3 regions of the Bacillus sp. FSL K6-0138 genome follow, and region 2 is predicted to be linked to each of the others. Evidence: predicted binding sites of a transcription regulator. Region 2 holds the regulator's gene; each other region holds the start of a gene.

The links. The regulator LexA, encoded in region 2, represses DNA repair genes until DNA is damaged. The targets are predictions, from matches to a motif close to CGAACATATGTTCG.
Region 1: recA (recombinase RecA) is a predicted target of LexA. The motif match lies at 1,670-1,683, and genes of this name have one in related genera.
Region 3: MHB78_RS01380 (WYL domain-containing protein) is a predicted target of LexA. The motif match lies at 5,357-5,370, and genes of this name have one in related genera.

What each region holds. Positions count from the first base shown of each region.
Region 1 covers NZ_CP150286.1:2,587,764-2,598,066, reverse strand. Annotated here, with positions in the region: gene pgsA (CDP-diacylglycerol--glycerol-3-phosphate 3-phosphatidyltransferase) at 1-301, shown strand, start outside; gene MHB78_RS13750 (competence/damage-inducible protein A) at 321-1,571, shown strand; gene recA (recombinase RecA) at 1,756-2,802, shown strand; gene rny (ribonuclease Y) at 3,147-4,706, shown strand; gene MHB78_RS13735 (TIGR00282 family metallophosphoesterase) at 4,792-5,589, shown strand; gene spoVS (stage V sporulation protein SpoVS) at 5,792-6,052, shown strand; gene MHB78_RS13725 (dipeptidase) at 6,156-7,070, shown strand; gene tdh (L-threonine 3-dehydrogenase) at 7,195-8,238, shown strand; gene MHB78_RS13715 (glycine C-acetyltransferase) at 8,254-9,429, shown strand; gene miaB (tRNA (N6-isopentenyl adenosine(37)-C2)-methylthiotransferase MiaB) at 9,561-10,303, shown strand, end outside.
Region 2 covers NZ_CP150286.1:2,474,528-2,484,830, reverse strand. Annotated here, with positions in the region: partial or broken gene MHB78_RS13100 (hypothetical protein) at 1-698, shown strand, start outside; gene MHB78_RS13095 (thymidylate synthase) at 759-1,598, shown strand; gene MHB78_RS13090 (hypothetical protein) at 1,778-2,056, shown strand; gene MHB78_RS13085 (hypothetical protein) at 2,112-2,303, shown strand; gene MHB78_RS13080 (peptidase G2 autoproteolytic cleavage domain-containing protein) at 2,407-4,842, shown strand; gene MHB78_RS13075 (hypothetical protein) at 4,884-5,027, shown strand; gene MHB78_RS13070 (penicillin-binding transpeptidase domain-containing protein) at 5,067-5,552, shown strand; gene lexA (transcriptional repressor LexA) at 5,778-6,401, opposite strand; gene yneA (cell division suppressor protein YneA) at 6,555-6,866, shown strand; gene MHB78_RS13055 (recombinase family protein) at 6,886-7,554, shown strand; gene MHB78_RS13050 (DUF896 domain-containing protein) at 7,596-7,829, shown strand; gene tkt (transketolase) at 7,987-9,990, shown strand; gene sirA (sporulation inhibitor of replication protein SirA) at 10,158-10,303, shown strand, end outside.
Region 3 covers NZ_CP150286.1:210,966-221,268, forward strand. Annotated here, with positions in the region: rRNA gene MHB78_RS01350 (16S ribosomal RNA) at 1-348, shown strand, start outside; rRNA gene MHB78_RS01355 (23S ribosomal RNA) at 590-3,521, shown strand; rRNA gene rrf (5S ribosomal RNA) at 3,574-3,689, shown strand; tRNA gene MHB78_RS01365 (tRNA-Asn) at 3,735-3,809, shown strand; tRNA gene MHB78_RS01370 (tRNA-Thr) at 3,812-3,884, shown strand; gene MHB78_RS01375 (serine hydrolase) at 4,073-5,245, opposite strand; gene MHB78_RS01380 (WYL domain-containing protein) at 5,404-5,694, shown strand; gene MHB78_RS01385 (bile acid:sodium symporter family protein) at 5,735-6,712, shown strand; gene MHB78_RS01390 (DUF1343 domain-containing protein) at 6,784-8,013, opposite strand; gene MHB78_RS01395 (glycoside hydrolase family 3 N-terminal domain-containing protein) at 8,010-9,944, opposite strand; gene pbp4b (penicillin binding protein PBP4B) at 9,963-10,303, opposite strand, start outside.

The sequences.
Region 1 (10,303 bases), 110 kb from region 2:
CCATTATCACCTTGCACCGGCCTGGATGGCGATCGTCATCATCAGCCGGGAGTTCGCCGTGACGGGACTCCGCCTTGTGCTTGCGGGGACTGGCGAAGTCGTCGCTGCGAATATGCTTGGAAAGGTAAAAACGTGGGCGCAGATCATCGCCATTTCGGCTCTCTTGCTGCATAATCTTCCATTTGAGCTCGTCTCGTTCCCGTTCGGCTCTCTCGCGCTATGGGTGGCCGTCTTTTTCACCATCGTATCCGGCTGGGATTATTTCGCCAAGAACTGGGATGCTTTAAAAACATCGAACTAAACATAGGGAAGTGGATAACATGAAACTTGAAAGAAAAGCTGAAATCATCGCCGTCGGTTCAGAGCTTTTGCTCGGACAGATCGCCAATACGAACGCTCAGTTTATCAGCAAGCATTTGGCGGAAATCGGAATCAACGTTTTTTATCATACAGCGGTCGGAGACAACCCTGAACGCTTGAAACGGGTCATTCAAACCGCGCAGGAAAGGTCTGATTTCATTATCTTCTCAGGGGGTCTTGGGCCGACGAAAGACGATTTGACAAAAGAAACGATCTCCCGGGTCATCGGGCGTCCCCTTCAGCTTGATGAGGAAGCATTTCAATCGATTGAAGACTATTTCAAAAAAACGAACCGGACGATGTCTCCGAACAATCGAAAGCAGGCGCTCGTTCTCGAAGGTTCGGATGTGCTGCCAAACCGGTTCGGAATGGCTCCGGGGATGCTGCTTCAGCATGAATCGCGTTTTTACATGCTGCTTCCGGGGCCCCCGAAGGAACTTGAGCCGATGTTTGAAAACGAAGCGAAGCCGCTGATTTTGGAAAAACTCGGTTCAAAGGAGAAGATCGTCTCAAGGGTGCTGCGCTTCTTCGGAATCGGTGAATCCCAGCTTGAAACGGATTTGGAAGACCTTATCGATGCGCAGACGAACCCGACGATCGCCCCTTTGGCGGCAGATGGGGAAGTCACCCTCAGGCTGACGGCAAAACACGCCGATCCGGCTGAGACGGAGCGCCTTCTAAAAGAAACGGAAGACCGCATTTTAGAGCGCGTCGGCGAGTTCTTTTACGGATACGATGATACATCGCTTGTCGAAGAGCTTGCGAAAGCCTGCGTCCGCAAAGGACTGACGCTGTCTGCCGCGGAAAGCTTTACAGGAGGGCTTTTTTCCAGCTGGCTGACGGAATTGAGCGGGGCCTCCGAATACTTCAAAGGCGGCGCCGTCTGCTACACAAACGAATTGAAAGTGTCAGCGGCCGGCGTTTCGGAAGACACGCTGCAGCGGTACGGTGCGGTCAGCGCGCAATGCGCAAAGGAGCTTGCAGCGGGTATCAGAAGCAAAACCGGAAGCGACATCGGCATCAGTTTTACCGGTGTGGCCGGTCCGAATACGCAGGAAGGGCATCCCGCCGGGAAGGTATTTATCGGCATCTCGGTCGGCGGCAAACCGGAGGAAGCGCACGAGTTCATGTTCGCGGGCTCAAGATCGGCCGTCAGGAAGCGTTCTGCCAAATACGGCTGCCATCTGCTCCTGCACATTTTGGGTAAATAAGCGATAATTCCGTTTTCGGAGAATCTTCCTTTTAAAAAAAGACTGCTTTCGCTCTTTGCAAAATGATTTTTTATCGTTTAAAATCCGCTGAAAAAAATCGAATATGCGTTCGCTTTTTTCTTGGCAAATCCGAGCAAACAAGGTATAGTAGATATAGCGGAAGTGATAAAGGAGGAAAAAACAGATGAGTGATCGTCAGGCAGCCTTAGATATGGCGCTTAAACAAATAGAAAAACAGTTTGGAAAAGGTTCCATCATGAAACTCGGAGAACAAACCGAGACGAGAATTTCAACCGTTCCGAGCGGCTCTTTAGCGCTCGATACAGCCCTCGGGGTGGGCGGATATCCGCGCGGACGGATTATTGAAGTATACGGCCCTGAAAGCTCCGGTAAAACGACGGTGGCGCTTCACGCGATTGCCGAAGTTCAGCAGCAGGGCGGACAGGCGGCGTTCATAGACGCCGAGCATGCGCTTGATCCCGTTTACGCGCAAAAATTAGGGGTTAACATTGACGAGCTGCTGCTGTCCCAGCCTGACACGGGGGAGCAGGCACTTGAAATTGCTGAAGCGCTTGTCAGAAGCGGAGCCGTTGACATCGTCGTCATCGACTCCGTTGCGGCGCTCGTGCCGAAGGCGGAAATCGAAGGAGACATGGGAGACTCGCATGTCGGGCTGCAGGCCAGACTGATGTCCCAGGCGCTGCGGAAGCTTTCCGGAGCAATCAATAAATCAAAAACGATCGCGATCTTTATTAACCAGATCCGCGAAAAAGTCGGCGTCATGTTCGGAAACCCTGAGACGACCCCAGGGGGAAGAGCCCTGAAGTTCTATTCTTCCGTGCGGCTTGAAGTGCGCCGCGCCGAACAGCTCAAACAAGGCAACGACGTCATGGGGAACAAGACGAAAATTAAAGTCGTGAAAAACAAAGTGGCGCCTCCATTCCGGACGGCCGAAGTAGACATTATGTACGGCGAAGGAATCTCCAAAGAAGGGGAAATCATCGACCTTGGAACAGAGCTTGACATCGTCCAAAAAAGCGGGGCATGGTACTCCTATCAGGATGAACGCCTTGGACAGGGCCGCGAAAACGCGAAGCAGTTCCTAAAGGAAAACAAAGATGTGCTTTTGATGATCCAAGAGCAGATCAGGGAGCATTACGGCTTGGATAACAACGGTGTTTCGGCTCCAAAAGAAGAAGAGGAAGACATTCAGGAAGAGCTCGAATTTTAATTTTAAGGCTGCCGGCTGGCAGCCTTTTCTTTTTCTTTCGCAAATCCGCCGTCCCCTTCCAAAAATCTCCGGCCTGTTGCCGATTCAGCGGATGTATGTCCGGTGGATTGCTCATATCTTTTGAAACGTTAAGATCGTAAGCTTGACAAGTATTTGCCACACAATTACAATGAAATTGTATCACTTGTTTTTCTTAACATGATTGATAAACATTTAAACTTGACAAGGGCTGTGAAGCTTCTTCATTCCCTGTGAAGGTTCTGTATGTTGAGAAGAAAGTACAATGTACATGCCGACACTTACTTTTAGCAAGAAACAAGTTCATAGCAAGAGGAGGTGAAAGTATGAGTCCATTAACCATTCTCATCTCCATTTTGCTGAGCCTATTCTGTTTAGTTGTTGGCTACTATGTTCGTAAAATCATTGCCGAAGCAAAAATTTCAGGTGCGCGCAACGCAGCCGAACAAATTCTTGGAGACGCAAAGCGGGATGCTGAAGCGTTGAAAAAAGAAGCCCTTCTTGAAGCAAAGGACGAGATTCATACGCTTCGGATAGAAGCTGAACAAGAAGTTCGTGAAAGACGAAATGAGCTTCAAAAACAAGAAAACCGTTTACTCCAAAAGGAAGAGAACCTTGACCGAAAAGATGAATCGTTAGATAAACGGGAAGCGATGTTGGAGAAGAAAGATCATTCTCTGAATGAACGACAACAACATATTGAAGAGATGGAAAGCAAAGTGGATGAAATGATTCGTAAGCAGCAGTCGGAATTGGAGCGTATTTCAAGTCTGACGCGTGATGAAGCGAAGCAAATCATTCTGGATCGGGTTGAAAAAGAGCTTTCCCATGACATCGCGATCATGATGAAAGAAACTGAAAATCGTGCGAAAGAAGAGGCTGATAAAAAAGCGAAAAATATTCTTTCATTGGCTTTACAGCGCTGTGCGGCTGATCATGTGGCAGAGACGACGGTTTCCGTTGTCAACCTTCCAAATGATGAGATGAAAGGCCGTATTATCGGACGTGAAGGGCGAAACATCCGTACGTTGGAAACATTGACTGGAATCGACCTTATCATTGACGATACGCCGGAAGCCGTTATCCTTTCAGGATTTGATCCGATCAGGCGCGAAACAGCAAGGATCGCTCTTGATAAGCTCGTTCAGGATGGCCGCATTCATCCTGCCAGAATCGAAGAAATGGTTGAGAAATCCCGCCGTGAAGTGGATGATTATATTCGCGAAATGGGCGAACAGACGACGTTTGAGGTAGGAGTCCACGGTCTTCACCCCGATTTAATCAAAATACTCGGCCGCTTGAAGTTCAGAACAAGCTACGGACAGAATGTACTAAAACATTCCATGGAAGTGGCATTCTTGACCGGACTAATGGCTGCTGAGCTTGGAGAAGACGTTACGCTTGCGAAAAGAGCGGGCCTTCTTCACGACATCGGGAAGGCGATTGACCACGAGGTGGAAGGAAGCCATGTCGAAATCGGCGTGGAACTGGCCACCAAGTATAAGGAGCATCCTGTCGTTATCAACAGTATCGCATCACACCACGGGGATCAGGAGCCGACTTCCATCATCGCCGTGCTCGTGGCCGCAGCCGATGCGCTGTCAGCCGCAAGACCTGGCGCAAGAAGCGAAACGCTCGAAAATTATATTCGCAGGCTTGAAAAACTGGAGGAAATCTCCGAGTCCTACGAAGGTGTTGAGAAATCGTTTGCGATACAGGCCGGACGGGAAGTGCGGATCATGGTGAAACCAGACTCGATTAACGATCTTGAAGCCCATCGTTTGGCGCGGGATATTCGAAAACGAATTGAGGACGAGCTCGACTACCCTGGACATATTAAAGTAACCGTCATCAGGGAAACGAGAGCCGTTGAATACGCAAAATAAAGTGGTGCGCATGCACCACTTTATTTTTTTGTTTCCTTGTGTAACACTATTAAAGAAACCTATTGAAAAAAGAAAGGGTCAAAGCATGAGAATTTTATTTGTTGGAGATGTCGTCGGTTCGCCCGGCAGAGAGATGATTAAAACGTATTTGCCAAAACTGAAGCTGAAATATAAACCGCACGCCGTCATCGTGAACGGGGAAAACGCAGCACACGGGAAAGGAATCACCGAAAAAATTTATCATCAGCTCATTCAAGCGGGTGCCGATGTCATCACCATGGGAAATCATACGTGGGATAAAAGGGAAATATTTGATTTTATCGATAGCGCTCCGCAGATCGTCAGGCCCGCCAATTTTCCTAAAGGCACGCCTGGCAAAGGAATCGCTTACATCAAAACAAACGGCAGCAAGGAACTGGCTGTAATCAATTTGCAAGGCCGTACATTTCTGCCTCCGATCGATTGTCCGTTTGAAAAAGCGGACGAATTGATTGAAGAGGCTTCTATAAGAACGTCGTATATTTTTATCGATATGCATGCCGAAGCGACGAGCGAAAAGCAGGCGATCGGCTGGTATACGGACGGACGCGTTTCGGCTGTTGTCGGAACGCATACACACGTGCAGACGGCGGACAACCGCGTCCTTCCAAAAGGGACGGCTTATATTACCGACGTCGGCATGACAGGTCCTTATGACGGCATTCTCGGCATGGAGCGGGAGACGATCATCAAACGGTTTAAGACGAGTCTCCCGGTACGTTTTGAAATCGCCGAAGGCCGTACGACGTTAAGCGCGGTTGTCATTGATATCGATGACCAAAGCAAAAAAGCGGTTAAGATCGACCGGATATTAATCAATGATGACCACATGTTTTTCGAATAGAAGAACGAAAAATCATTTTAGAAAAATATTAAAAAGAAAGCAGGAATATCCCGGTCTTTTCGTGAATATAGTAAAAATGGAAGGTACCCTGCTATTTTTGAAAAGCAATTAAAAGGGGATGGCTTTTTCAAATGGCAATATCTAACAATGATTGTTCTAATGAACACTCACTTATCCATTGTAAAATTAAGGGGGAGCAGGAATGGAAATATTAAAGGTTTCAGCAAAATCAAATCCAAACTCGGTTGCAGGTGCGCTGGCGGGAGTTTTGAGAGAACGAGGGGCTGCAGAAATTCAAGCAATAGGTGCCGGAGCATTGAACCAAGCGGTAAAAGCGGTTGCGATTGCCCGGGGATTTGTGGCGCCCAGCGGTGTTGATCTGATTTGTATTCCGGCTTTTACGGACATTCAAATTGACGGTGAAGAGCGGACGGCGATCAAATTAATTGTAGAGCCTCGCTGATAGAAAAAGAATGTATTGATTTCATATGTTTCAACCTGCTTACACATGTAAGCGGGTTGTTTTTGGTTTGGCTTTAAAAAATCTGTCATGGGAGGGATCGGTCGTGAACATTTTCGATGCCCATTCAGATTTGCTTTTGAAGCTTTGGAAAAATCCGCGGCTTAATGAATACAGCGATACTTCGCTGCAAACGCCGGTCAGTGCGCTATTAAACGGAAAGGCAAAGGTTCAGTGTCTGGCCATTTTTCTGCCGGATACGGTGCCGGCGAATCTGCGCCTTGAAATGGCGCTCGTCCAAATTCAGCTGTTCTATGAAAAAGTCGCAAAATATGAACGAATCAAACTGATCAAAAGCAAGTCAGACATCGATTCGCTCAAATTTGATGAAACAGGGATTATCTTAACGATGGAAGGGTGCGAACCGATATCGAAAAATGTAAGGCTGTTTGATATCTTTTTTCAGCTCGGCGTCAGAAGCTTCGGTTTGACATGGAATTGGGCCAACGTGTTTGCTGACGGCGCCTTGGAAAAGAGAAATGCAGGTCTTACGCAATGGGGGGAAAAATTGATCAAGATCGCCAACCGGCACCGGGTTTGGACGGACGTTTCCCATTTGTCGGAAAAAAGCTTCTGGGATACGGTTGCCCTTGCAAAATACCCGATTGCCTCCCACTCGAATGCGTACAGCCTTTGTCCGCATCCGCGAAATTTAAAAGATGATCAAATCAAGGCGCTGATCAAGAAAAACGGGGTCATCGGCATCACCTTTGTTCCCGAGTTTATAAATAAGACGCCCCGCATAAAAGACATTCTTTCGCATATCGACCATGTCTGCTCTTTGGGCGGTGAACGGCATATCGGATTCGGCTCCGATTTTGACGGGTTCGATAAGGTGATTCCGGGGCTTGAAGCCTACAAGGATTACGACAATCTGATCCATGCATTGGAGCGCCATTATTCTGCAAGACAAGTCAGACGGTTTCTCTATGAAAATTTCATCAGCCGGATTCCGTTTTAAAAAAATATTCCATATTTTTCAGAGGGTGTTCAGATGTCCATGCCACATGTACATCGATATTTACCGATGTATAAAATCGTGCTACAATCCTATTGTAAAGCGATTTGGCAAAGGGGGTATGTTCATCATGAGCGGAAAAATGAAAGCGCTTATCAAGACGCCGGGGGAGCCGGGAGCTGTTTGTGATCTTGTTCCGATACCGGAAATCGGCCAGAACGAAGTGCTGATTAAAGTCAAAGCCGCGTCGATCTGCGGGACTGATGTGCATATTTATAATTGGGATGAATGGGCGAAAAACAGAGTAAAGCCGCCATATGTTTTCGGCCACGAATTTTCGGGCGAAGTAGCGGCGGTCGGGGAAAATGTTTCATCTGTCAAAGAAGGCGATTTTGTATCGGCGGAAACGCACTTCGTCTGCGGCAAATGCATTCCGTGTCTGACGGGAAAACAGCATGTGTGCAGCAAGACGATGATCCTCGGTGTTGATACAGATGGATGCTTCGCCGAATATGTGAAGGTGCCCGAAAGCAACATTTGGAAAAATCCGCCCGGCATGCCTGAGGATCTTGCTTCCATTCAAGAACCGCTCGGAAATGCCGTTCATACGGTTCTGTCAGGCATTGCGGCCGGATCGAAAACGGCTATTGTCGGCTGTGGACCGATCGGCTTAATGGCAGTCGCTGTAGCAAAAGCAGCCGGCGCTTCACAAGTGATCGCCATAGATAAAAACGAGTACAGGCTCGAACTGGCCGTGAAAATGGGGGCAACGGCTACGATTTCGATCGAAAAAGAAGATCCGCTTAAAAATGTAAGCGTTTTAACAAATGGGGAAGGCGCAGACCTTGTATGCGAGATGTCAGGCCATCCGACCGCGATCTGCCAAAGCTTAAAAATGGCGGCAAATGGAGGGAGGGTTCACATTTTAAGCCTGCCTGAGCATCCGGTGTGCATCGACATGACCAATGACATCGTCTTTAAAGGCCTTACAGTTCAAGGGATTACCGGCAGAAAAATGTTTGAAACGTGGCGGCAGGTGAGCGGCTTGCTCCATTCAGGAGCCATACAGATCAAGCCTGTCATCACCCACCATTTTTCTCTTGAGGAGTATGAAAAAGGCTTTGAGCTGATGAGGAAAGGACAGTGCGGCAAAGTCATACTGATACCATAGAAAGGAGAGATCGATATGAAAGAATTCACATTTTTACAAAAAGAGCTCGACACGATGAGGGAGCAGGGCACATTTCAAGAGCTGCCGAAGATCGAATCGTGTCAGGGACCGATTGTCAGGATGAAAGGAAGAGATATCATTCAGCTGTCCTCCAACAATTATCTCGGCCTCACCTCTCATCCGCGGCTCAAAAAAGCAGCCGTTGATGCAGCCGAGCGGTTTGGGGCGGGAACCGGCTCAGTCCGGACCATTGCCGGAACGTTCACGATGCATGATGAGCTTGAGAAAAAACTGGCCGGCTTCAAGAAAACGGAAGCGGCGCTCGTTTTTCAGTCCGGCTTTACGGCGAATCAGGGCATCCTCTCCAGCATTCTCACAAAAGACGATATCGTGATTTCGGATGAATTAAACCACGCCTCCATCATCGACGGGATCAGGCTCACCAAAGCAGGGCGGAAAGTCTATGAACATGCGAATATGGAAGACTTGGAAAAAATCCTGAAAAAATCAATGAGTTACAGAAACAGGCTCATCGTTACGGACGGCGTGTTTTCCATGGACGGGGACATCGCGCCGCTTCCGGACATTGTGAGGCTCGCAGAGCAGTATGATGCATTTGTCATGGTCGATGACGCGCACGCGTCCGGCGTACTCGGCGAAAACGGGCGCGGGACGGTACATCATTTCGGCCTTGACGGAAAGGTGCATATCCAGGTCGGCACCCTGAGCAAAGCGATCGGCGTTTTGGGCGGATATGCCGCAGGTTCAAAGGTGCTCATCGACTATTTGAAGCATAAAGGAAGACCGTTTCTGTTCAGCACCTCCCATCCGCCGGCAGTGACGGCGGCATGCATTGAAGCAGTCAACGTGCTGATGGAAGAGCCGGCATTGATCAAAAGGCTTTGGGACAACACGGCATACTTCAAAAAAGGACTCGAAAACATCGGCCTTCCGCTCATTCAAAGCGAGACGCCGATCACGCCGATTTTAATCGGCGATGAAGCGGAAACATGCCGTTTTTCTGCTACCCTGTTTGAACTTGGCGTGTTTGCGCAGGCAATCGTATTCCCGACGGTTCCGAAAGGCAAAGCGCGCATCAGAACGATCATGACTGCGGAGCATACGAAACAAGACCTTGACAAAGCGCTCGACATCATCGAAACCGGCGCCCGAAAATCCGGACTGCTTTAACGCTTAAAAACAAAGCAAATTACCATTGATAATCATTTTCATTTAGTGTACAATAATGGGTTCTGGGTTGTGCTGACAGCCGAGAACCTTTATACTGTAGGGTGGAGCTTTGTTTGAAAGGAGAAAAAAACATGAATGAGAAACAGCGAACTGAAAGCGGACAGGTCAATCCATCGGACAAAAAATCCGAGAAGGATTACAGCAAATATTTTGAAGCTGTGTATGTTCCGCCTTCATTAAAAGATGCAAAAAAACGCGGCAAAGAAGCCGTTAAATATCATAACGATTTTAAAATATCAGAGCAGTTCAGAGGCATGGGAGAAGGACGGAAGTTTTACATCCGAACGTACGGCTGCCAGATGAATGAACACGACACAGAAGTGATGGCCGGGATTTTCATGGCGCTCGGCTATGAGCCGACCGACTCGACTGAAGATGCAAACGTCATCTTGCTTAACACATGCGCGATCCGGGAAAACGCGGAAAACAAAGTGTTTGGCGAAATCGGCCATTTAAAAGGTTTGAAAAAGGATAACCCCGATTTGATACTGGGCGTCTGCGGCTGCATGTCCCAGGAAGAATCAGTCGTCAACCGGATTTTAAAGAAACATCCGTTCGTCGATTTGATTTTCGGTACACACAACATTCACCGCCTTCCAGAACTTTTGTCAGAAGCATATCTGTCAAAAGAAATGGTTGTTGAAGTGTGGTCTAAAGAAGGAGACGTTATTGAAAACCTGCCGAAAGTCCGCCACGGAAAAATCAAGGCATGGGTCAACATCATGTACGGCTGCGACAAGTTCTGTACGTACTGCATCGTACCGTACACAAGAGGAAAAGAGCGCAGCAGACGTCCTGAAGACATCATCCAGGA
Region 2 (10,303 bases):
GATGGAAACGCTGACGAAAGCGTGGTATGATCAGCGGGCCGGCGAAAAGAAGCAGCGAGATGTGTCTTTAATGAAAGAGCATTACCGCCAATACGGGATTTCAGGCAATTGCTTTGACCTGGCGATTTGGCTGCTTGACGAATTTCAAAAAGACGGGATAGAAGCTTATACATCATTTCAAAACAGACGGCGCGCATGCCGCGGTGATCGCCCTTGATGAAAAAGGTAGGCGTTTTCTATGCGATTTGGGTGACCAATGGCTGCAGCCGATTTTAGTGGACGTTGACTCCGAAGACTTTACCGTTGAAAAATTGAGCGGCTTTTTTCCGGCTGCCCAGGTTCAAGTGAGGCCCGTCCCAGAGCGAATAGAAGTCGTCTATCACAGGCCTAACGGAAAAACGTCAACCCAAATCTATCATCCGGAGCCTGTCGACAAGAAGATGTTTTTAGAAGCCGCCGAATACTCTCAAAACGTACTAAAGAATGAGCCGTTATTGGAATGCAGAGTGCCGTATCAAGGTGAAACGGCGCATTGGGAGTTTTCCGGCTGGAACAGCTGGTTGAGCACAAGCAGGGGGATGGTCACAGAGCCCGCTTACGGCGATGTTAAGGGATGGGCCGAAAAAATTCATCACATGACCGGATATAACAAACATGTCCTGCGCGAAGCCTTGGAGATTTACAGCTTACGAACGTAAGATTTTGCTATTGAAAAAAACGGATTTTATTCATATCATTTTTGGTGAGGAGAGGATAACATGAGCCACTATGATCAACAATACAACGCAATCATCCAAAAAATCATTGAAACCGGCATTTCTGATGAAGAATATGACGTGCGGACAAGGTGGGATTCAGACGGCACTCCGGCCCATACATTGAGCATCGTCAGTCAGAAGATGCGTTTTGACAATTCAGAAGTTCCGATTTTGACGACAAAAAAAGTGGCTTGGAAGACGGCGATTAAAGAATTGCTGTGGATCTGGCAGCTTAAATCAAACGATGTCCGGACGCTTCAAGATATGGGCGTGCACATATGGGATCAGTGGAGGCTTGAAGACGGCACGATCGGTGCGGCTTACGGGCATCAATTAGGCAAGAAAAACAGAACGATAAACGGCGAAAAAGTAGACCAGGTCGATTATTTGCTTCATCAATTAAAGCATAACCCGTCATCGAGAAGGCACATCACGATGCTGTGGAACCCGGACGATTTGGATGATATGGCGCTGACGCCGTGCGTATACGAAACGCAATGGTATGTAAAGGAAGGAAAACTATCCTTGGAAGTAAGGGCGAGAAGCAATGATATGGCATTGGGAAATCCGTTTAATGTGTTCCAGTATAATGTATTGCAGCGGATGATAGCTCAAGTGCTGGGATATGAACTCGGCGAATATATTTTCAATATCGGGGACTGCCACATCTACACCCGTCATATCGACAATTTACATATTCAGCTCAAACGCGAGCAGTACGAGGCTCCAAAGCTGTGGATCAATCCGGACGTCCAAAATTTTTACGACTTTACGATTGATGATTTTAAATTGATCGATTATAGGCACGGCGACAAGCTGACGTTTGAAGTTGCAGTATAAAAACAGGCGGGAAACCGCCTCTTTTTTTTGCTTTCGGGAGGAATCAACGTGAAGAAAAAACTCGCCTGACTTTATGCACATCATTCAAACATTGTATTCTCAGCATACGATATCGAGATCGTTCATTTTCCAGATCCGATGTTTAAACCTGAACAAAAAGCAAGGGAGCAAATGAATGAATGGCTGCGGGTAAGTCTGATGCGATTCTTTTGACTTGCACCTATTATATTGCCGTTTTGGAGGGGGCTTCGCTGCCTGTTTCAACGCCGGTTATAAACATTTTGATGAAATCTGCCGAACGAACGCATCCGGATACTGTGAAAGGAACGATGGATCGTCTGAACCGCCATGCAACTCACCGCCAGGCATCTGTGGATGTAGAGATTGCCGTAATTGATGATGCGTTTGACCTGATCATGAAAGGAAGAGCACGAACATATGGTGGCAAGTTTTTTTGAGTACGTTTGAAAGACGGCTGCAAGGCGGTGGCTGCCGCTCAGCTGGCGATGACAGATGCCGCAAAAACAGCAAGTCAGACAGGGGGAGGGTACGATCAGGACGCCGCTTGATGTACTCGAGGCTGATATCGTCAATCAACTTAAGCTAAAATGGCAAGGGTGGAAACCGGCAGCGGTTTTTCCATCTTTTTTTATAAATCAGTTTCAATTGGCAGAGGAGATTTCATCATCGACAGCCAATTTATAACATTGAAGCAAAGAGGGCGGTCATACCGGCTCTTTAGCGAAGATACAGCCAAGCTTTCCCGCCCATTTCAGCGCTTACATTATAAGAAAGAGGTGTCTTTAGAATGGTGCAATTCAGGAAACCTTTTGATGTGTCTCTACATGCAGGATGGCGGTCTCATTTTCGTGAGGATTCCATTACGCTACCAGAAATGGAGCAGCTCAAAGCAAGGATGCAAAATCTGATACAGCATGCAGGGGCTTCTCAAAGCGTTGAAGTGACAGATGCCAGGGTGACGGCCGAAGGAGAGATCACCTCACTGTTAAAGGAGCGGCTGGACAAGGAATATCATAAACTTCTCAGCAAAATCACCAGGGAAGTAAACGTCGAAGATTTTGGGGCTGTACCCGACGGCAGGGACAATACCGAAGCTTTTCAGAAAGCGATCGGCACAGGATGCGTTAAGGTAAACGTTCCGGCAGGCGTTTATCTTGTTCAGGGAATTAAGCTGCCGTCCTGGACGTATTTCGTCGGACAGGGAAAAGGCGTAACGGTCATTAAGCTTCACGAAAACGCCCCCGCCTATGAGTGGGTGATCACAAATGATGACTATGAAAATGGAAACCGCAATATTTTTGTCCAGGGCATGACATTAGACTGGAATCCGGACAGACAGGGCGGCGTGAGAAATCCGGGCGGGCAGTATTCAAGCTGTTTAACGTTTGCCAAAGTCGAATTCGGCTGGATCAAAGATATTGAAGCCGTCAATGCGGGGCTTCACGGCATTGATATTACATCGCCGACATATGACCACCTGCCTGATACCGACTGGACAAAAGACGGTTCCAAATATATTTGGGTCGATAATTGTGTGGCGTATGGCGCAGGGGATGACGGCATTACCACGCATTACAGCGAATACGTTTTTATTTCTAACTGCCATTCGGCAAATCCGCGCGGAACAGAGCATGCTGAAGGGATGTCCAACTCCAACGGGATAGAGATTGACGACGGATCCAAACACGTTTGGCTGTTAAACAACATAACAAGCGGGAATATCCGCGGGGTGGAAGTGAAGGCGCACGAGATGTGGCCGGCTTCGCAAAACGTTCATATCATCGGGCATATCTCCTACCGTGATGTCCGCGCGTTCGACCTTCGGCATATCGGCCATCACCAGGCTTCAGATCCGGAAAGCACCACAGCGTACGATGTCACGCTCACCGACTGTACGGCCGTCGAGCCTGTCTTCAACCCGCTTTACGACGGTGTGACGCCGAGGGCGCTCGTTGTTTCTGCATATAAGAATGTATATGTCAACGGATTTACGGCGATCGGCGATCCCGAGTATGACTATGGAGGCAATCCTGTGGTTGCTTTACAGTACCGCAGCCAAAACATCACGATCAACGGGATTAAAATCCGCGGGTTTAAAAAGGCCGGTGTTGATATTAATTTATCCGGCGGGGCCAATAAAACCGATTATGTCAAAATATCAAACTTCGATATTTATCATTCCGCTCCAAAAGGAATCTCGATCGGCGGCGGGCTTTATAACGTCAATATGATGAACGGAACGATGATAACAGACAGCGGAACGGTTGGAATCCAATCGCCAAACAGCCAAGCCGTGATCATCGGCGTGCAGGCGGCCGGATATGATGCGGCAGCTTCCATTAAAGGCCAAACGTATGAGCAGGTGCCTGTCAGCTTAAAGGGTGGGGCGCAAATTGCCACCACCTCAGGCTTTGCGTTTGGGGAATCGAGCGCCGTCATTGCCGGCACCGGCGATATTACGGCAAAAGGCGAAAGAAATGCTGTCATCGGTTCTTCAGGCGGTTCGAGTACAGAGGGCTCCCGCGCTTTCGTCGCTGCTTCAAACAACTCCCATATTAAAGGAAACAGCGTATCGAGATCGATTTTGTCTTCAGAAAGCATTACGCTAGAAGAGCCGTACACCGTGGCAGGCGGATACCAGACCATCAACTGGCTTTTGGACTCTCTGCACGGGAACGGCACATTTGCCGGCTCTGTAAGATCATCATTGCCCTGCGGATACGGAGAGTATTTTGAAAGTGAAAACGGGCAGCTGATCGATACGGGGACCATCGTAGCATTAAGAGGGGAAAAAATCGCGCCAGCTCAAGAAAGGGATGATATGCTGGGTGTTGTGTCGGAAACGGCTGCATTTATATCGGGAGAATCGAGCTTCACCTGGCAGAACCGCTATTTGACAAACGAATTCGGCGGATTGATATATGAGGAAAAAATGGATGAAGAAACAGGGGAGCTGATTCGCGTACCGAAACAGAATCCACATTTTCAAGAGGTTTTGGAAGAAAGTTATCTTTCACGGGCTGCAAGGAATGAATGGCATGTTGTCGGACTGTTGGGCCGGCATTACGTCCGGATAGACAGTACGGTTCGCCAAGGAGATTACGTCAAGGCGCTTAACGGGATCGGGACGAGAGCATCTGAAGGCTCCTGGAAGGTGATGAAAATAACTGCCCCATACAATCCTCAAAATGGATACGGCATCGCGCTTGCTATGATCAAATAGTAAATTGAGACAGGTTTCTAACTTTCACCAAGGAAGTGATAGTGATTGAACAGGAAAAAGCCGATGCCAAGCTGCCAAACATTTTTCGTGTGAATGAGCTTTTTGACAAGCGCGACAGAACGTTTATTTTAAGAAACGTAAAGAACGGACAAACCTTTGTCTACATCAAGAAAAGAGCCCAATGAAAGGCTGACGTCCGATCCGCTTTTTAAGCGGAAAATGCGCTGTTCGGATTTCAGACCGGGACCGTCAGAGATGAATACGATGTCAAGCGCCTGGACGGCGTGAAAAGGGAGTTTGATTCCTGGAATCGCGGTCATTTGCCCGGGGCGGGTATGCATGATTCGGTTTTACCAGGCGATGGCCGGGGTATCGGTGAGCAGCGCATGGAAGAATGGATCCGGAAATTGTCATACGGAAATAAGCGGCTGAATCGGTCAGTTTTGGCGTGCAGCACACTGAAGATTTCCGCGATCGTACAAGCGGATTTCACGGAAAAGCTGTACAAAGAATCGCTGCCGTTTGATAAGCCCGTTATGAAAACAGTAAAACGGATGATGATTCAGGAAGAAACGGACAGCTGTACCCTTTATGGAAAATCCGGCGCGAGATTGTCCCGCTCCGGATTAAGATGGTTTGCAGGCTTTATCACATCAGGTGACAGCACTTATGTATTCACTCTAAACATGAACGGCTCAGTAAGGGAATAAACAAGAATCCCCCTGGTCTATCGGCAAAGAGATTTGAATACCTTTAAAGAGTTTCCTTTGTACAACTTTTTTGTTGACAGCAAATATAGTTTTCGAGATAATGAATTTGTAAGCATATTATGAATTCCTCTTTTTCAGGTTCGTATCCCGCGGGACATGAACCTGATTTTTTTGTGAAGAAAAAGGCTGCCGGAAAACCGGCAGCCGAAACGAGATGCTTGCAGATTAATGAACGGTCCGAAACACGCCGATGACCTTTCCGAGAATGGTCACATTTTGGAGAATGATAGGCTCCATCGTCGGGTTTTCCGGCTGAAGGCGAATGTGGGTCGCTTCTTTAAAGAAACGCTTAACGGTCGCTTCATCGTCTTCGGTCATGGCAACGACGATATCCCCGTTGTTTGCCGTGTTTTGCTGCTTTACGATCACATAGTCTTTGTCCAATATTCCCGCGTCTATCATGCTTTCCCCCATAATCTCCAGCATGAAGACATGCTCGTCCGGCGGAGCCAGTCGATCCGGCAGCGGAAAGTACTCCTCGATGTTTTCGACGGCGGTAATCGGCGTTCCGGCCGTTACCTTTCCGATGACGGGAACGTTCACAACCTGGCTTTGCGGAATGTGTACCCCTTCTTCAGTGTCCAATATTTCGATGGCTCGCGGCTTTGTCGGGTCCCTTCTGATCAGCCCTTTTGACTCGAGCCGCGCCAAGTGGCCGTGTACGGTTGAACTTGATGCCAGGCCGACCGCTTCGCCGATTTCCCTGACGGAAGGCGGATAACCTTTGCGTTTCACTTCTTCTTTGATGAAACGCAAAATATCAAGTTGTCTTTTTGATAGCTTCGTCATGATTTGCACCTCAAAACGTCGATTTTAGCTAGATTATAGCATGTTTTTCCTTTGAGTACAAACATAGGTTCGAAAAAAGCGATTGACAGAAACATTTGTTCGTATGTATACTGAACAAAAAGCGAACAAACATTCTATCTTGAGGTGATCGTATTGAAAAGAGAATCATTGATTTTCGTCAGTCTATTTACCGCTGCGATTAGCACCTGTGTTCTGTTTTTGTCTTTTGCCGCTAAGCTCGAAGAAAGCAAGCAATATGTTAAAATAGAAGTTCAGCAAGGAGATTCGCTATGGAAGCTGGCCGACCGCATTGAAGGCGGAACAGCTGCTGACAAGCAGAAATTCGTCGAGTGGGTTGCGGATCGAAACGGTCTGCCGACGTCTGTCATCAAACCCGGCGATGTTTTAGTCGTGCCGGTAACGAAGCAGCATTCTGATCAGTATCAGCTGGCGGTTGTAGAATAGAAGGAACGGGGGGATTTCTGTGAATGCGATTATATACACCAGGGTGAGCACGGCGAAAGAAGAGCAGGAGACCTCCTTAAAGCGGCAGGAAGAAGAGCTTGCAAGGCTCGCCGCCGAACACGGCATGACCGTCGTAAAAGTCATTTCCGAACAAGCGAGCGGATACGAGCTGGATCGGGACGGCGTTTTTGAATTGCTCGAGGAGATTAAAACATCCGATGTCGACGCCGTTTTAATCCAGGACGACACGCGGCTGGGCAGAGGGCATGCAAAGATTGCGCTCCTTCACTTTTTGTATAAAGAAGGCGTTCAAGTATATACGCTTGCCCATAGAGGACAGCTTGAGCTTTCTGAAGCCGACTCAATGGTTTTGGAAATCGTCGGGATTGTGGAGGAATACCAGCGGAAAATACATAACCTGAAAATTAAAAGGGGCATGAAAAAAGCGGTCGAAAACGGCTACCGCCCGGAAAAGAACTTAAAAAACCGCGGCGGAGGAACCGGGAGGGAGCGGATTGAAGCGCCGCTTTCGGAAATCATCAGGCTGAGGGAAAACAAGCTGACATTTGCCGAAATAGCAGCCGTCCTGAGAGGTTTTGGATACAGCATTTCCAAAGCTACCGTCCACCGCCGCTATCAGGAATATATGGAGGACGGAGTAGCCGAATCTGTTGTCAAACGAGACTGAATTTAGTAGTATGAAGGTGAAACAAAACAAAGGAGTATATCATGATTTCTAAAGAGAAAATAGCCAGAATCAACGAGCTTGCCAAAAAATCAAAAACTGGCTCTTTAACAGACGAAGAAAAAGCCGAACAGCAAAAGCTGCGGCAAGAATATTTGAAGGGCGTCCGCGCATCTATGAAAAATACGTTGAAAAACGTGACGATTGTAGATCCTGAAGGCAACGATGTGACTCCCGAAAAGCTGAAAAAAGAAAAAGGGAACCGCAGGCTGCATTAATTTATGGGAATACGTCAATATCGTATTCCTTTTTTGTATATACTACAAATGACATTTGTTCACGATTTTTCATTCAGCTTTTGAGCTGAAATGGTTGTGAAAACCGATGTGTCGATTTATGATAAGAAAGTAGAGTACATACAGGAAGGGGATTAAAATGAAAACGATTGAATTAAAATCTGTGGCAACGATACGAACATTATCTATAGATGCCATTGAAAAAGCAAAATCCGGCCATCCGGGTATGCCGATGGGAGCTGCTCCGATGGCTTACACGCTTTGGACGAAAATGATGAATGTGAACCCTGAAAATCCAAACTGGTTCAACAGAGACCGCTTTGTGCTGTCTGCGGGACACGGTTCGATGCTTTTGTACAGCATGCTTCATTTAAGCGGCTATGACGTTTCAATGGAAGACTTGAAGAATTTCCGCCAATGGGACAGCAAAACGCCGGGGCATCCTGAATACGGACATACTCCCGGGGTTGATGCGACGACCGGTCCGCTCGGCCAAGGAATCGCAATGGCAGTCGGCATGGCGCTTGCAGAACGCCATCTTGCGGAAACTTACAATCGTGACAAATATCGTGTCGTTGACCATTATACATACAGTATTTGCGGTGACGGAGACTTAATGGAAGGAATCTCTTCAGAAGCAGCTTCCCTTGCAGGCCATCTGAACCTCGGCCGTTTAATCGTGCTGTACGATTCCAACGATATTTCCCTTGACGGAGATCTTGACCGCTCATTCTCCGAAAATGTGAAGCAGCGCTTTGAAGCGATGAACTGGGAAGTCCTTTATGTTGAGGATGGAAACAATATTGCCGAAATCACTGCAGCGGTTGAGAAAGCAAAGCAAAATGACAAACAGCCGACATTGATCGAAGTAAAAACGACGATCGGCTTCGGTTCTCCAAATCGGGCTGGAACGTCAGGCGTTCACGGTGCTCCGCTCGGCGCAGAAGAGGCTAAACTGACGAAAGAAGCATATGAGTGGACATATGAAGAAGATTTCCATGTTCCTTCCGAAGTGTACGAACACTTTAATGAAACGGTGAAAGAACCGGGCAAACGCAAAGAACAGGAATGGAACGAGCTGTTCGCCGAATATAAGAAAGCTTATCCTGAGCTTGCCGGGCAGCTTGAATTAGGTATTAACGGAGAACTTCCGGCAGATTGGGATCAAGATATTCCTGTCTATGAAAAAGGAAGCAGCCTTGCTTCCCGAGCTTCTTCAGGAGAAGTATTGAACGGAATCGCAAAAAGAGTGCCGTTTTTCTTCGGAGGATCTGCCGATTTGGCCGGTTCTAATAAAACAACGATCAAAAACGGCGGAGATTTTTCAGCGAAGGACTATGCCGGCAGAAACATTTGGTTCGGTGTCCGCGAATTTGCCATGGGCGCTGCTTTAAACGGAATGGCTCTCCATGGCGGTCTGCGGGTGTTTGCGGGTACATTCTTCGTCTTCTCAGACTACTTGAGACCGGCGATCCGTCTTGCCGCATTAATGGGGCTTCCGGTCACATACGTATTTACCCATGACAGCATCGCTGTGGGTGAAGACGGACCGACGCACGAACCGATTGAACAGCTTGCATCGCTTCGCGCCCTTCCTAACTTGTCTGTCATGAGACCTGCGGACGGTAACGAAACGGCCGCTGCATGGAAGCTTGCGCTGCAATCGAAAAGCCAGCCGACTGCGCTTGTCTTGACGCGTCAAAACCTGCCGACGATCGATCAGTCTGCTGAGGCGGCATATGAAGGCGTGGAAAAAGGAGCCTATGTCGTATCAAAATCTCAAAATGAAAAACCTGCGGCTATCCTGCTTGCGAGCGGATCAGAGGTCGGACTTGCGATCGACGCCCAAAGCGAACTTCGGAAAGAAGGCATTGATGTATCTGTCGTCAGCGTTCCGTCTTGGGACCGCTTTGACAAACAGTCAGACGAGTACAAAAACGCCGTTCTTCCTTCTGACGTGACGAAGCGCCTTGCCATTGAAATGGGCTCTCCGCTTGGATGGGAAAGATACACAGGCACTGAAGGGGACATTCTCGGAATCGACCGATTCGGCGCATCTGCCCCTGGCGAAACGATTATGAAGGAATACGGTTTTACGGCTGAAAACGTAGCAGACCGCGTGAAAAAACTGTTGCAGAAATAATGTAAGGTGATATAGAAAAGAGAATGATCAGTCCAATCATTCTCTTTTCTTTGTTTTCGACAAAATTAGTCCCTTCTCTTATCATCATCAGACAATTATTTCTCTCCCCCTTTTGTATAATAGAAGGCATATCATCAGAATCGTGATACAAGGGGGATGGGACAGGGATGGAACGCCATTATTACACGTATTTGATTGAAGAGGAGTTTGCGAGCCACTATTTCGGAAAGGAATCTGTCATGTTCAAACTTTTCTATGATTATCATTGGACAAGCCCTGAGGAAAAAAAGTCACAGCTTGCGGCTAAGCAAAT
Region 3 (10,303 bases), 2.3 Mb from region 2:
CAAATCATCATGCCCCTTATGACCTGGGCTACACACGTGCTACAATGGGCAGAACAAAGGGCAGCGAAGCCGCGAGGCTAAGCCAATCCCACAAATCTGTTCTCAGTTCGGATCGCAGTCTGCAACTCGACTGCGTGAAGCTGGAATCGCTAGTAATCGCGGATCAGCATGCCGCGGTGAATACGTTCCCGGGCCTTGTACACACCGCCCGTCACACCACGAGAGTTTGTAACACCCGAAGTCGGTGAGGTAACCTTTTGGAGCCAGCCGCCGAAGGTGGGACAGATGATTGGGGTGAAGTCGTAACAAGGTAGCCGTATCGGAAGGTGCGGCTGGATCACCTCCTTTCTAAGGATATTATACGGAATGCAAGACCTTGCGGTCTTGCAGACAGGTGCGTTTAGTTCTTGTTTAGTTTTGAAGGATCATTTGATTCTTCGACATAGGAGACACCTGCTAAAGACGCCACGTCCTGTGGCAACGCATGTGTTAGCACATCCTGTGCGTTGTTCTTTGAAAACTAGATAACGATAGCAAGACATTCACATTCAATTGTAATGCAAGATATCACGTAGTGATTCTTTTTAACGGTTAAGTTAGAAAGGGCGCACGGTGGATGCCTTGGCACTAGGAGCCGATGAAGGACGGGACGAACACCGATATGCTTCGGGGAGCTGTAAGCAAGCTTTGATCCGGAGATTTCCGAATGGGGAAACCCACTGCTCGTAATGGAGCAGTATCCATATCTGAATCCATAGGATATGTGAAGGCAGACCCGGGGAACTGAAACATCTAAGTACCCGGAGGAAGAGAAAGCAAATGCGATTCCCTGAGTAGCGGCGAGCGAAACGGGAACAGCCCAAACCAAGAGGCTTGCCTCTTGGGGTTGTAGGACACTCTATACGGAGTTACAAAAGAACGGGGTAGACGAAGAGGTCTGGAAAGGCCCGCCATAGGAGGTAACAGCCCTGTAGTCAAAACTTCGTTCTCTCCTGAGTGGATCCTGAGTACGGCGGAACACGTGAAATTCCGTCGGAATCCGGGAGGACCATCTCCCAAGGCTAAATACTCCCTAGTGACCGATAGTGAACCAGTACCGTGAGGGAAAGGTGAAAAGCACCCCGGAAGGGGAGTGAAAGAGATCCTGAAACCGTGTGCCTACAAGTAGTCAGAGCCCGTTAACGGGTGATGGCGTGCCTTTTGTAGAATGAACCGGCGAGTTACGATCCCGTGCAAGGTTAAGTTTGAAAAGACGGAGCCGCAGCGAAAGCGAGTCTGAATAGGGCGCATGAGTACGTGGTCGTAGACCCGAAACCAGGTGATCTACCCATGTCCAGGGTGAAGTTCAGGTAACACTGAATGGAGGCCCGAACCCACGCACGTTGAAAAGTGCGGGGATGAGGTGTGGGTAGGGGTGAAATGCCAATCGAACCTGGAGATAGCTGGTTCTCTCCGAAATAGCTTTAGGGCTAGCCTCAAGGTAAGAGTCTTGGAGGTAGAGCACTGATTGGACTAGGGGCCCCTACCGGGTTACCGAATTCAGTCAAACTCCGAATGCCAAAGACTTATCCTTGGGAGTCAGACTGCGAGTGATAAGATCCGTAGTCGAAAGGGAAACAGCCCAGACCGCCAGCTAAGGTCCCAAAGTATACGTTAAGTGGAAAAGGATGTGGAGTTGCTTAGACAACCAGGATGTTGGCTTAGAAGCAGCCACCATTTAAAGAGTGCGTAATAGCTCACTGGTCGAGTGACTCTGCGCCGAAAATGTACCGGGGCTAAACGTATCACCGAAGCTGCGGACTGTTCTTGCGAACAGTGGTAGGAGAGCGTTCTAAGGGCTGTGAAGCGAGACCGGAAGGACTCGTGGAGCGCTTAGAAGTGAGAATGCCGGTATGAGTAGCGAAAGAGGGGTGAGAATCCCCTCCACCGAATGCCTAAGGTTTCCTGAGGAAGGCTCGTCCGCTCAGGGTTAGTCGGGACCTAAGCCGAGGCCGAAAGGCGTAGGCGATGGATAACAGGTTGATATTCCTGTACCACCTCCTCACCGTTTGAGCAATGGGGGGACGCAGGAGGATAGGGTAAGCGCGGTATTGGATATCCGCGTCCAAGCAGTTAGGCTGGGAAATAGGCAAATCCGTTTCCCGCAAAGGCTGAGCTGTGATGGCGAGTGAAATATAGTAGCGAAGTTCCTGATTCCACACTGCCAAGAAAAGCCTCTAGCGAGGTGAGAGGTGCCCGTACCGCAAACCGACACAGGTAGGCGAGGAGAGAATCCTAAGGTGATCGAGAGAACTCTCGTTAAGGAACTCGGCAAAATGACCCCGTAACTTCGGGAGAAGGGGTGCTCTGTTAGGGTGCAAGCCCGAGAGAGCCGCAGTGAATAGGCCCAGGCGACTGTTTAGCAAAAACACAGGTCTCTGCGAAGCCGTAAGGCGAAGTATAGGGGCTGACGCCTGCCCGGTGCTGGAAGGTTAAGAGGAGCGCTTAGCTTATGCGAAGGTGCGAATTGAAGCCCCAGTAAACGGCGGCCGTAACTATAACGGTCCTAAGGTAGCGAAATTCCTTGTCGGGTAAGTTCCGACCCGCACGAAAGGCGCAACGATCTGGGCACTGTCTCAACGAGAGACTCGGTGAAATTATAGTACCTGTGAAGATGCAGGTTACCCGCGACAGGACGGAAAGACCCCGTGGAGCTTTACTGCAGCCTGATATTGAATGTTGGTACAGCTTGTACAGGATAGGTAGGAGCCTTGGAAACCGGAGCGCCAGCTTCGGTGGAGGCATCGGTGGGATACTACCCTGGCTGTATTGACCTTCTAACCCGCTGCCCTTATCGGGCAGGGAGACAGTGTCAGGTGGGCAGTTTGACTGGGGCGGTCGCCTCCTAAAAGGTAACGGAGGCGCCCAAAGGTTCCCTCAGAATGGTTGGAAATCATTCGCAGAGTGTAAAGGCACAAGGGAGCTTGACTGCGAGACCTACAAGTCGAGCAGGGACGAAAGTCGGGCTTAGTGATCCGGTGGTTCCGCATGGAAGGGCCATCGCTCAACGGATAAAAGCTACCCCGGGGATAACAGGCTTATCTCCCCCAAGAGTCCACATCGACGGGGAGGTTTGGCACCTCGATGTCGGCTCATCGCATCCTGGGGCTGTAGTCGGTCCCAAGGGTTGGGCTGTTCGCCCATTAAAGCGGTACGCGAGCTGGGTTCAGAACGTCGTGAGACAGTTCGGTCCCTATCCGTCGCGGGCGCAGGAAATTTGAGAGGAGCTGTCCTTAGTACGAGAGGACCGGGATGGACGCACCGCTGGTGTACCAGTTGTTCTGCCAAGGGCATCGCTGGGTAGCTATGTGCGGACGGGATAAGTGCTGAAAGCATCTAAGCATGAAGCCCCCCTCAAGATGAGATTTCCCATTCCTTTAAGGAAGTAAGATCCCTGAAAGATGATCAGGTTGATAGGTCTGAGGTGGAAGTGTGGCGACACATGGAGCTGACAGATACTAATCGATCGAGGACTTAACCAAACATGAATGTCATATCGTTATCTAGTTTTGAGAGAACACCTCTCAATATAAGTTTGGTGGCGATGGCGAAGAGGTCACACCCGTTCCCATGCCGAACACGGAAGTTAAGCTCTTCAGCGCCGATGGTAGTTGGGGGTTTCCCCCTGTGAGAGTAGGACGCCGCCAAGCTGTTTATTTATATCTTTACCTTGCATGAAATGAAGCTTATTTTATTCCGCAGTAGCTCAGTGGTAGAGCAATCGGCTGTTAACCGATCGGTCGTAGGTTCGAATCCTACCTGCGGAGCCAATGCTTCCATAGCTCAGCAGGTAGAGCACTTCCATGGTAAGGAAGAGGTCAGCGGTTCGAGCCCGCTTGGAAGCTTAAGTAGATATCTTGATATGACAAGGTTTCTCCAATTAAGGGGAAAGCTTTTTTTGTTTATAACGGTATTTTTAAAGCAGGCATAATGCCTGCTTATTTTTGTTTTATGACGGTTACTTAAAAGACACTTTCACCTCTTTCTTAAACAAACGTTTGTTTAAACAAGAGTGAAAGTGTCTCCTGCTTTATCATTCGGATGCATTCAAAATAGAGAAAATCCGGTTATTAACGACGCCGAATGATTTAATGTTGTTTTGTATATTTGAAAAGAGAATGACATATTTGCTCCCTGTTTTGCTAAAGCTGTTTAAAATGTTGTAACCAGGCATTACGCCGTGGTTTGAGTAGCTTCCGGGAGAAATATAAAAACCCATGCCGTATGTTTCCTGATTGGGCGTAAACATTTTTGTAAAACTTTGATCAGAAATGATTTTTCTTTCAAAGAGCGCTTTATCGAATAAATACATATCGTATGCTGTCATATAGATATCCCCTGCTCCGTACAGCTGTGATAAATCGGGCATATCGGGAGTATACAGCTTTTTAATAGCATTCAGCTTATAGCCTGTTGACGGTTGGGGTTGCTTTGCAAACGTTTTGTAAAACCCTGCGTGTTTCATGCCCGCAGGTTTAAAGATATGGTTTGTAACATATGCATTTAAAGATTCACCGCTCAGCTTCGTTACGATGTATGCCAGTACGGAATAGTTGGAGTCTTTGTAATCCCATTTTCCAGGAGCATTTTTAATTCCTTGAGCTTCGATATCTTTTAAAAGATTGTCCGGTGAAATATAACTGCTGCCTTCGTTGTGTCCTTTAATCCCCGATGTATGAGTGAGGAGATTGTAAAGGGTAATATTCGTGCCGTTTGGAAAATCCGGAATATATGTAGAAACCGGATCGTTTACTGACAGCAGGCCTCTTTCTTCAAGCTGGAGAATGGAAGCGGCGATGATCGCTTTTTGTGATGAACCGACATAATAAACGGTTTCGGGTGTATTCGGCACTTTTTTCTTGCGGTTTGCATAGGAGTAGCCTTTGTTTGTGACGATTTTTCCTTCGTTTACAATCAATGCCGTCCCGCTGAAACCAATATTTTTTAAATAATCATCCAGTTGTTTATTCTCGTTTTTCGTGACGATTTCGCTTTGTGTTTTTTCTTTTTTCACTTTCGGCTCTTTTTTCTTTTCCGGCTTTATTTGTTTCTCGGTTGCTTGCGACTGTTTTTCATAATGATCGCTTGGCATCTTCGGAAAAGCGATGTAAATGATTGCGCAAACAAGGATCGCAGCGAATAAAAGCCTTTTATTCCGCCGTTTTTTTCTTTTATATACTCTTGTGCTTTTGTGTGTTCTGGACATGGCTGGGCTCCTTCTAATAAATGTCACGTATTTACTGACGCATCATCCCCTTAAAAAGTTTCTTCCAATAATAAATGATTTCATACATTGTTTATTTTTTCTACTTGAAAAAGAACGTGTGTTCGTATAGAATGATGGTATGCGAAAGGAGCGAGAGGATGAAAAAGCTGCTGAATCGTGCTATGGCAGAGGGTTTTCCCGTTGAGATCATTTACATGAAAGAACATGAGTTTTCTAAGCGGACGATATTAGTCAATGACATCAAAAATGGGTATGTTAAAGCGTTTTGTTTTCAGAAACGACAGGTCAGACTGTTTAAGGTCGATTCGATTTTGGCAGTTTTCCCTATTAAAAAAAGAATGCATGCAGCTGATCACGCTTTAAATAGGCTTTCCCCGGACACCCACTTCTTTTTACCTTCCTGTTTTGACATCCGTCTTTTGCTATAATGAACGTATGATCATTTAAAGAGAGCGGGCGTTTGCATCTATGCTTCAGACAATCAATAAAACACTTGGGAAAATAATGCCTTTGCTGACGCCTGCAAGCGTCGTTTGCGGGGTATTGCTTTCAGAACAATTACATGGATTTGCTGCATTTGTGCCGTGGATTTTTGCTTTTATGACCTTTGCCGGAAGCTTGAGCGCCAACTTTCAGTCGCTGAAAGCTGCGGTGGTTCACCCGTTGCCGATGCTGCTGGCTTTATTTGTTCTACATTTGTTTATGCCGGTATTGGCATGGGGGACTGGACATATTGTATTCAACGGGGATTCGTTGACGATTACGGGACTCATTCTTGGTGTTGTGATCCCCACCGGCATCACTAGCATGATTTGGGCTGCCATGTATAAAGGAAATATCGGATTAACCCTTTCGGTCATTTTGATTGATACAATTCTTTCGCCTTTTGTCGTACCATTTAGTCTGTCCATTCTGGCAGGAGCTCAGGTCGAAATGGATATAGCGGGGATGATGAAGGGGCTGTTTGGGATGGTTGTCATCCCTTCTCTGTTAGGCATGCTGGTCAACCAGTTTGCTGCACCAGACAGAACGGCGCGTTTGAGCGCGAATTGCGCTCCGTTCTCAAAAATGGGATTAGCCGTTGTGGTGGCGATCAACAGCTCAGTTGTCGCTCCTTATTTAAGAACGGTCGATTTAAGGTTTGTTACGATAGCCGTGACGGTGTTTTTAGTGGCTTTTACCGGTTATATGACGGCTTGGCTGCTGGGCAGAATGCTGAAGCGGCCTCACGAAGAAATCGTTGCTTTAATCTTTACGGGAGGAATGCGAAATATTAGCGCAGGGGCCGTTTTGGCAACCAGCTTTTTTCCGGCACAGGTAGCGGTGCCCGTTGTGATTGGCATGCTGTTTCAGCAAATTCTGGCTGCGTTGTTTGGGCACTTGCTGGCCAAAAGCGAATTGAAAAGGGCGTATCAGTTGGATAATAAAACAAGCCTGCCTTCTTAAAAGGCAGGGCATTGTTCGAATCAAATTTGTCATGTAGTACGTATGGAGGTTTAAACCAGCGTCTGCTTTTCTTAATATAACAGGTATTTCTTTCTAATGTTCATAAACCGCTTCTGTTCACCTTCATATCTTTTGACGATGTCTTCTGCTGAAGCTCCTTTTTCAATCATTGTTTTGACCCAGCCGTTGCCGATCAGGAGATTGAAGTTGTTGGAAGAAAGAAATTGAAAGCCATCCGGATATAGGTCATGGATCGTTTTGATGATGAATATCCCGGTTTTCACCGGCTGAAAAGCGGACCGGTTTGTCACATAGATCTCCACACCGTGGCACAATTTGTTTTGGTGTTTTGAAAAGGTCGGTGTAAATGAAGCCGCTCTGAATCGGACGCCGGACAGTTTCAAGCTGTTTAATTTCTCGACGAGCTCCGTACTTTTGATGTAAGGGGCGCCGATTAACTCAAACGGTTTCGTCGTTCCCCTTCCTTCTGAAATATTTGTTCCTTCAATTAAGCCCATGCCGGGATAGGCTGTGGCAGTATCAACTGTCGGCATGTTTGGCGAAGGAAGGACGAAAGGAAGCCCGGTATCTTCAAAAGACATTCGCCGTTTCCAGCCTTTCATTTTGACGACGGTCAGGTCGGCGCCGATGTTAAATTCCTCATTAAACAGCTGCGCGAGTTCCCCTGCCGTCATGCCGTGTATTAACGGAATGGGGTATCTTCCGACAAAAGATGAAAAGTTTGGATCAAGAACAGGTCCTTCCACTTTTATTCCTCCCAGCGGGTTCGGCCGGTCCAAAACGATAAACGGAATGTCGTTTTCTTTTGCAGCTTCCATGGCATATGCCATTGTATAAATGTACGTATAGAAACGGGTCCCGACATCTTGGATATCGAACAGGAGAACGTCAACATTCTTCAGCATCTCAGGAGTCGGTTTCTTCGTATTGCCGTAAAGGCTGTAAACGGGAAGGCCGGTTTTTTCATCGATATACGAGTCGACTTTGTCCCCTGCCTGAGCATCGCCACGCACGCCGTGTTCCGGTCCGAAAAGCGCAGTGAGCTCAATGTCCGGATCTTGATGGAGCAAATCGATGCTGCTGTTCAGTTTGGCGTCCACCCCTGTTGGATTTGTGATCAAACCGACTTTTTTTCCTTTTAACATGTTTTTCTTATTCATCAGTACTTCTATTCCTGGAGAGACCTTTGCTTTCTTTTCATTTTTAGGGTTGGCAGATGCTGCCGTCAATGTACTGAGAACAATGACTCCTGCGAGCAGCCAGGATGCTTTTTTCATCATTGCAATCCCTCCGATTTCAACGGTTTGCCGTTTTTGATGTTCAATCCATAGCCATATTCGTAAAGGATGTTTCCCGGCTGCGTTACGGAAGGGATATCAACGGGCAAGGTTCCTTTAGGCTTCGCTTTTCCAAAAATGACTTCTATGCCCGCCGGAATGTTTGGCTGCCTGAAACGTCCGTTTGTGTAGCCTTTAAATCCGTATACCGCAATGACTGCTTTTGCTTCTTCAAAATTCGCTGTATCGTATGGATTGCGGAGACTCATTAAGGCAAACTTTTTCTGTTTAGCCTGGGCATACAGCATAGCAGCCCGCGGAAAAGCGGTGGCCCATTTGCTTGAGTCTTGAATGGCATCGTCGATCACTCCGTCGTTTACAACCGGATCGTTTTTGACCACATATGAGCCGGTAACGATATAGTCAGCCTCATCGATCAGCTTTTGAACATCCTGATTAAAAACCTTCTCAGCAAATTGATATTCCTTCACGACCGCCGTTTTCTTTATTCTTCTGACCGTTTTGGACATCGCTTTTGTTTGATCTTCGTATGGTGCCAGGATAAGGATGGTGTCCCCTTTTTTCGCTTTAAACGGGAGTGTGCGGTCATCGTTTTTTAAGACGGTTACGCCTTCTTTCGCCATTTTCATTTCTGCTTTGGCATGTTTGTGGTTTCCTACCGTTTTTAAGGCGTGCTTTATTTTTTTCTGTAATGATCCAGAAGAGTTACCGTCAAGAATGCCGCGCTTGCTCTTTAAAGAAAGGATCCGTTCTATCGACCGGTTAATTTGTTCAATGGGGATATTTCCCTGGCGGACTGCTTTCAGAAGGGCTTCATATACGTTTGCCAGGTTTTTCTCTGTTTCCAGTGACGTCACTTCTGCAGGCATAAGTGCAATGTCAACGCCTGCTTTCACAGCCATGACGACGGCTTCCTCGCGGCCGAAGTTGTCGGAGATGGCTTTCATGTTTAAAGCGTCTGTCACTGCGACACCGTCAAATCCGAGGTCTTTTCGCAGAAGGTCTGTCATCACTTTTTTGGACAGTGTCGCCGGAACCATGATATCCTGTCCGTCCTTTTTGCTTTTATATGTCGTGTCATCGAATGCCGGGAACTGGACGTGGGCCGTCATGATCATATCGATGCCTGCATCGATCCCTTGTTTAAATGGATAAAGTTCAACGCGTTTGAGCCGTTCTTGATCATGCGGTACAAGCGGGAGGCCGTAATGGCTGTCAACCGCCGTATCTCCGTGGCCGGGAAAATGCTTCGCTGTAGCAGCGATGTTTTCTTTTTGAAGCCCTTTCATGGCCTGAATGCCGAGCCCCGCCGCGAGTTCCGGTTTGGAGCTGTAGGAGCGGACGCCGATCACAGGGTTGTCGGGATTGTTGTTGACGTCAAGCACAGGACTGAAATTAACGTTGATTCCTAATGCGGCTAATTCTTTTCCGATGATATTTCCTGACCGGTAAGCATTTTTCGCGTTTTTAGAAGCGCCGATGGCCATATTGCCCGGCAGGTTTGTTCCCGATTCAAGTCTTGTGACGATGCCGCCTTCCTGATCAATCGTGATAAAGAGCGGAATGCCGCGGCTTGCTTTTTGCAGACCGTCGGTTAAACGAACTGTTTGCTCCGTGCCTGTGACATTTTCGGCGAAAAGAATCACGCCGCCGAGATGATACTTTTGGATGATGCCTGCTATTTCATCGTTCATTTCCGTCAATCCCTTGGCGCTTGAATCCTCTTTCTTCTTCCAATTTCTAAAATCCGGCATAAGCATTTGCCCGATTTTTTCTTCAAGCGTCATACTGCTGACGATCTGTTTGACGCTATGTCCGGAATGTTGTTTCGCCTCGGCTGTACGCGTATCGGGATGTATAGCTTGAGATGCCAGCAACACGGCGATCAGTGCATATCGAAACAATCCTTTCATACTGCTTGCCCCTCCTATTTATGATTTTAGCGCTTCGTAAACAGCGGTTATTACGCTGCCGTATTTTCCGGTTGAAAATAGATCACCTTCGAACTGATTCGGATTTTCCGCGGGATTGATGACGGGAGAATGTTTTTTATTGGTCAATAAAACGATGCCGAGCCGATATTCCAGGTCGATGACGGTAATCGTTCCGGTCCAGCCTGTGTGTCCGTAAGCTCTGCTGCTTGCATGCTTTCCGAACATCCACTCCATGTCGGCGCTGCCGTTAAGCCGCCACCCTAATCCGTATGTGGCATCCATGTTTGACGGCTTCGTAAACTGAGAAATGATAGCACGGTCAAAAAACTTTTGAGAGC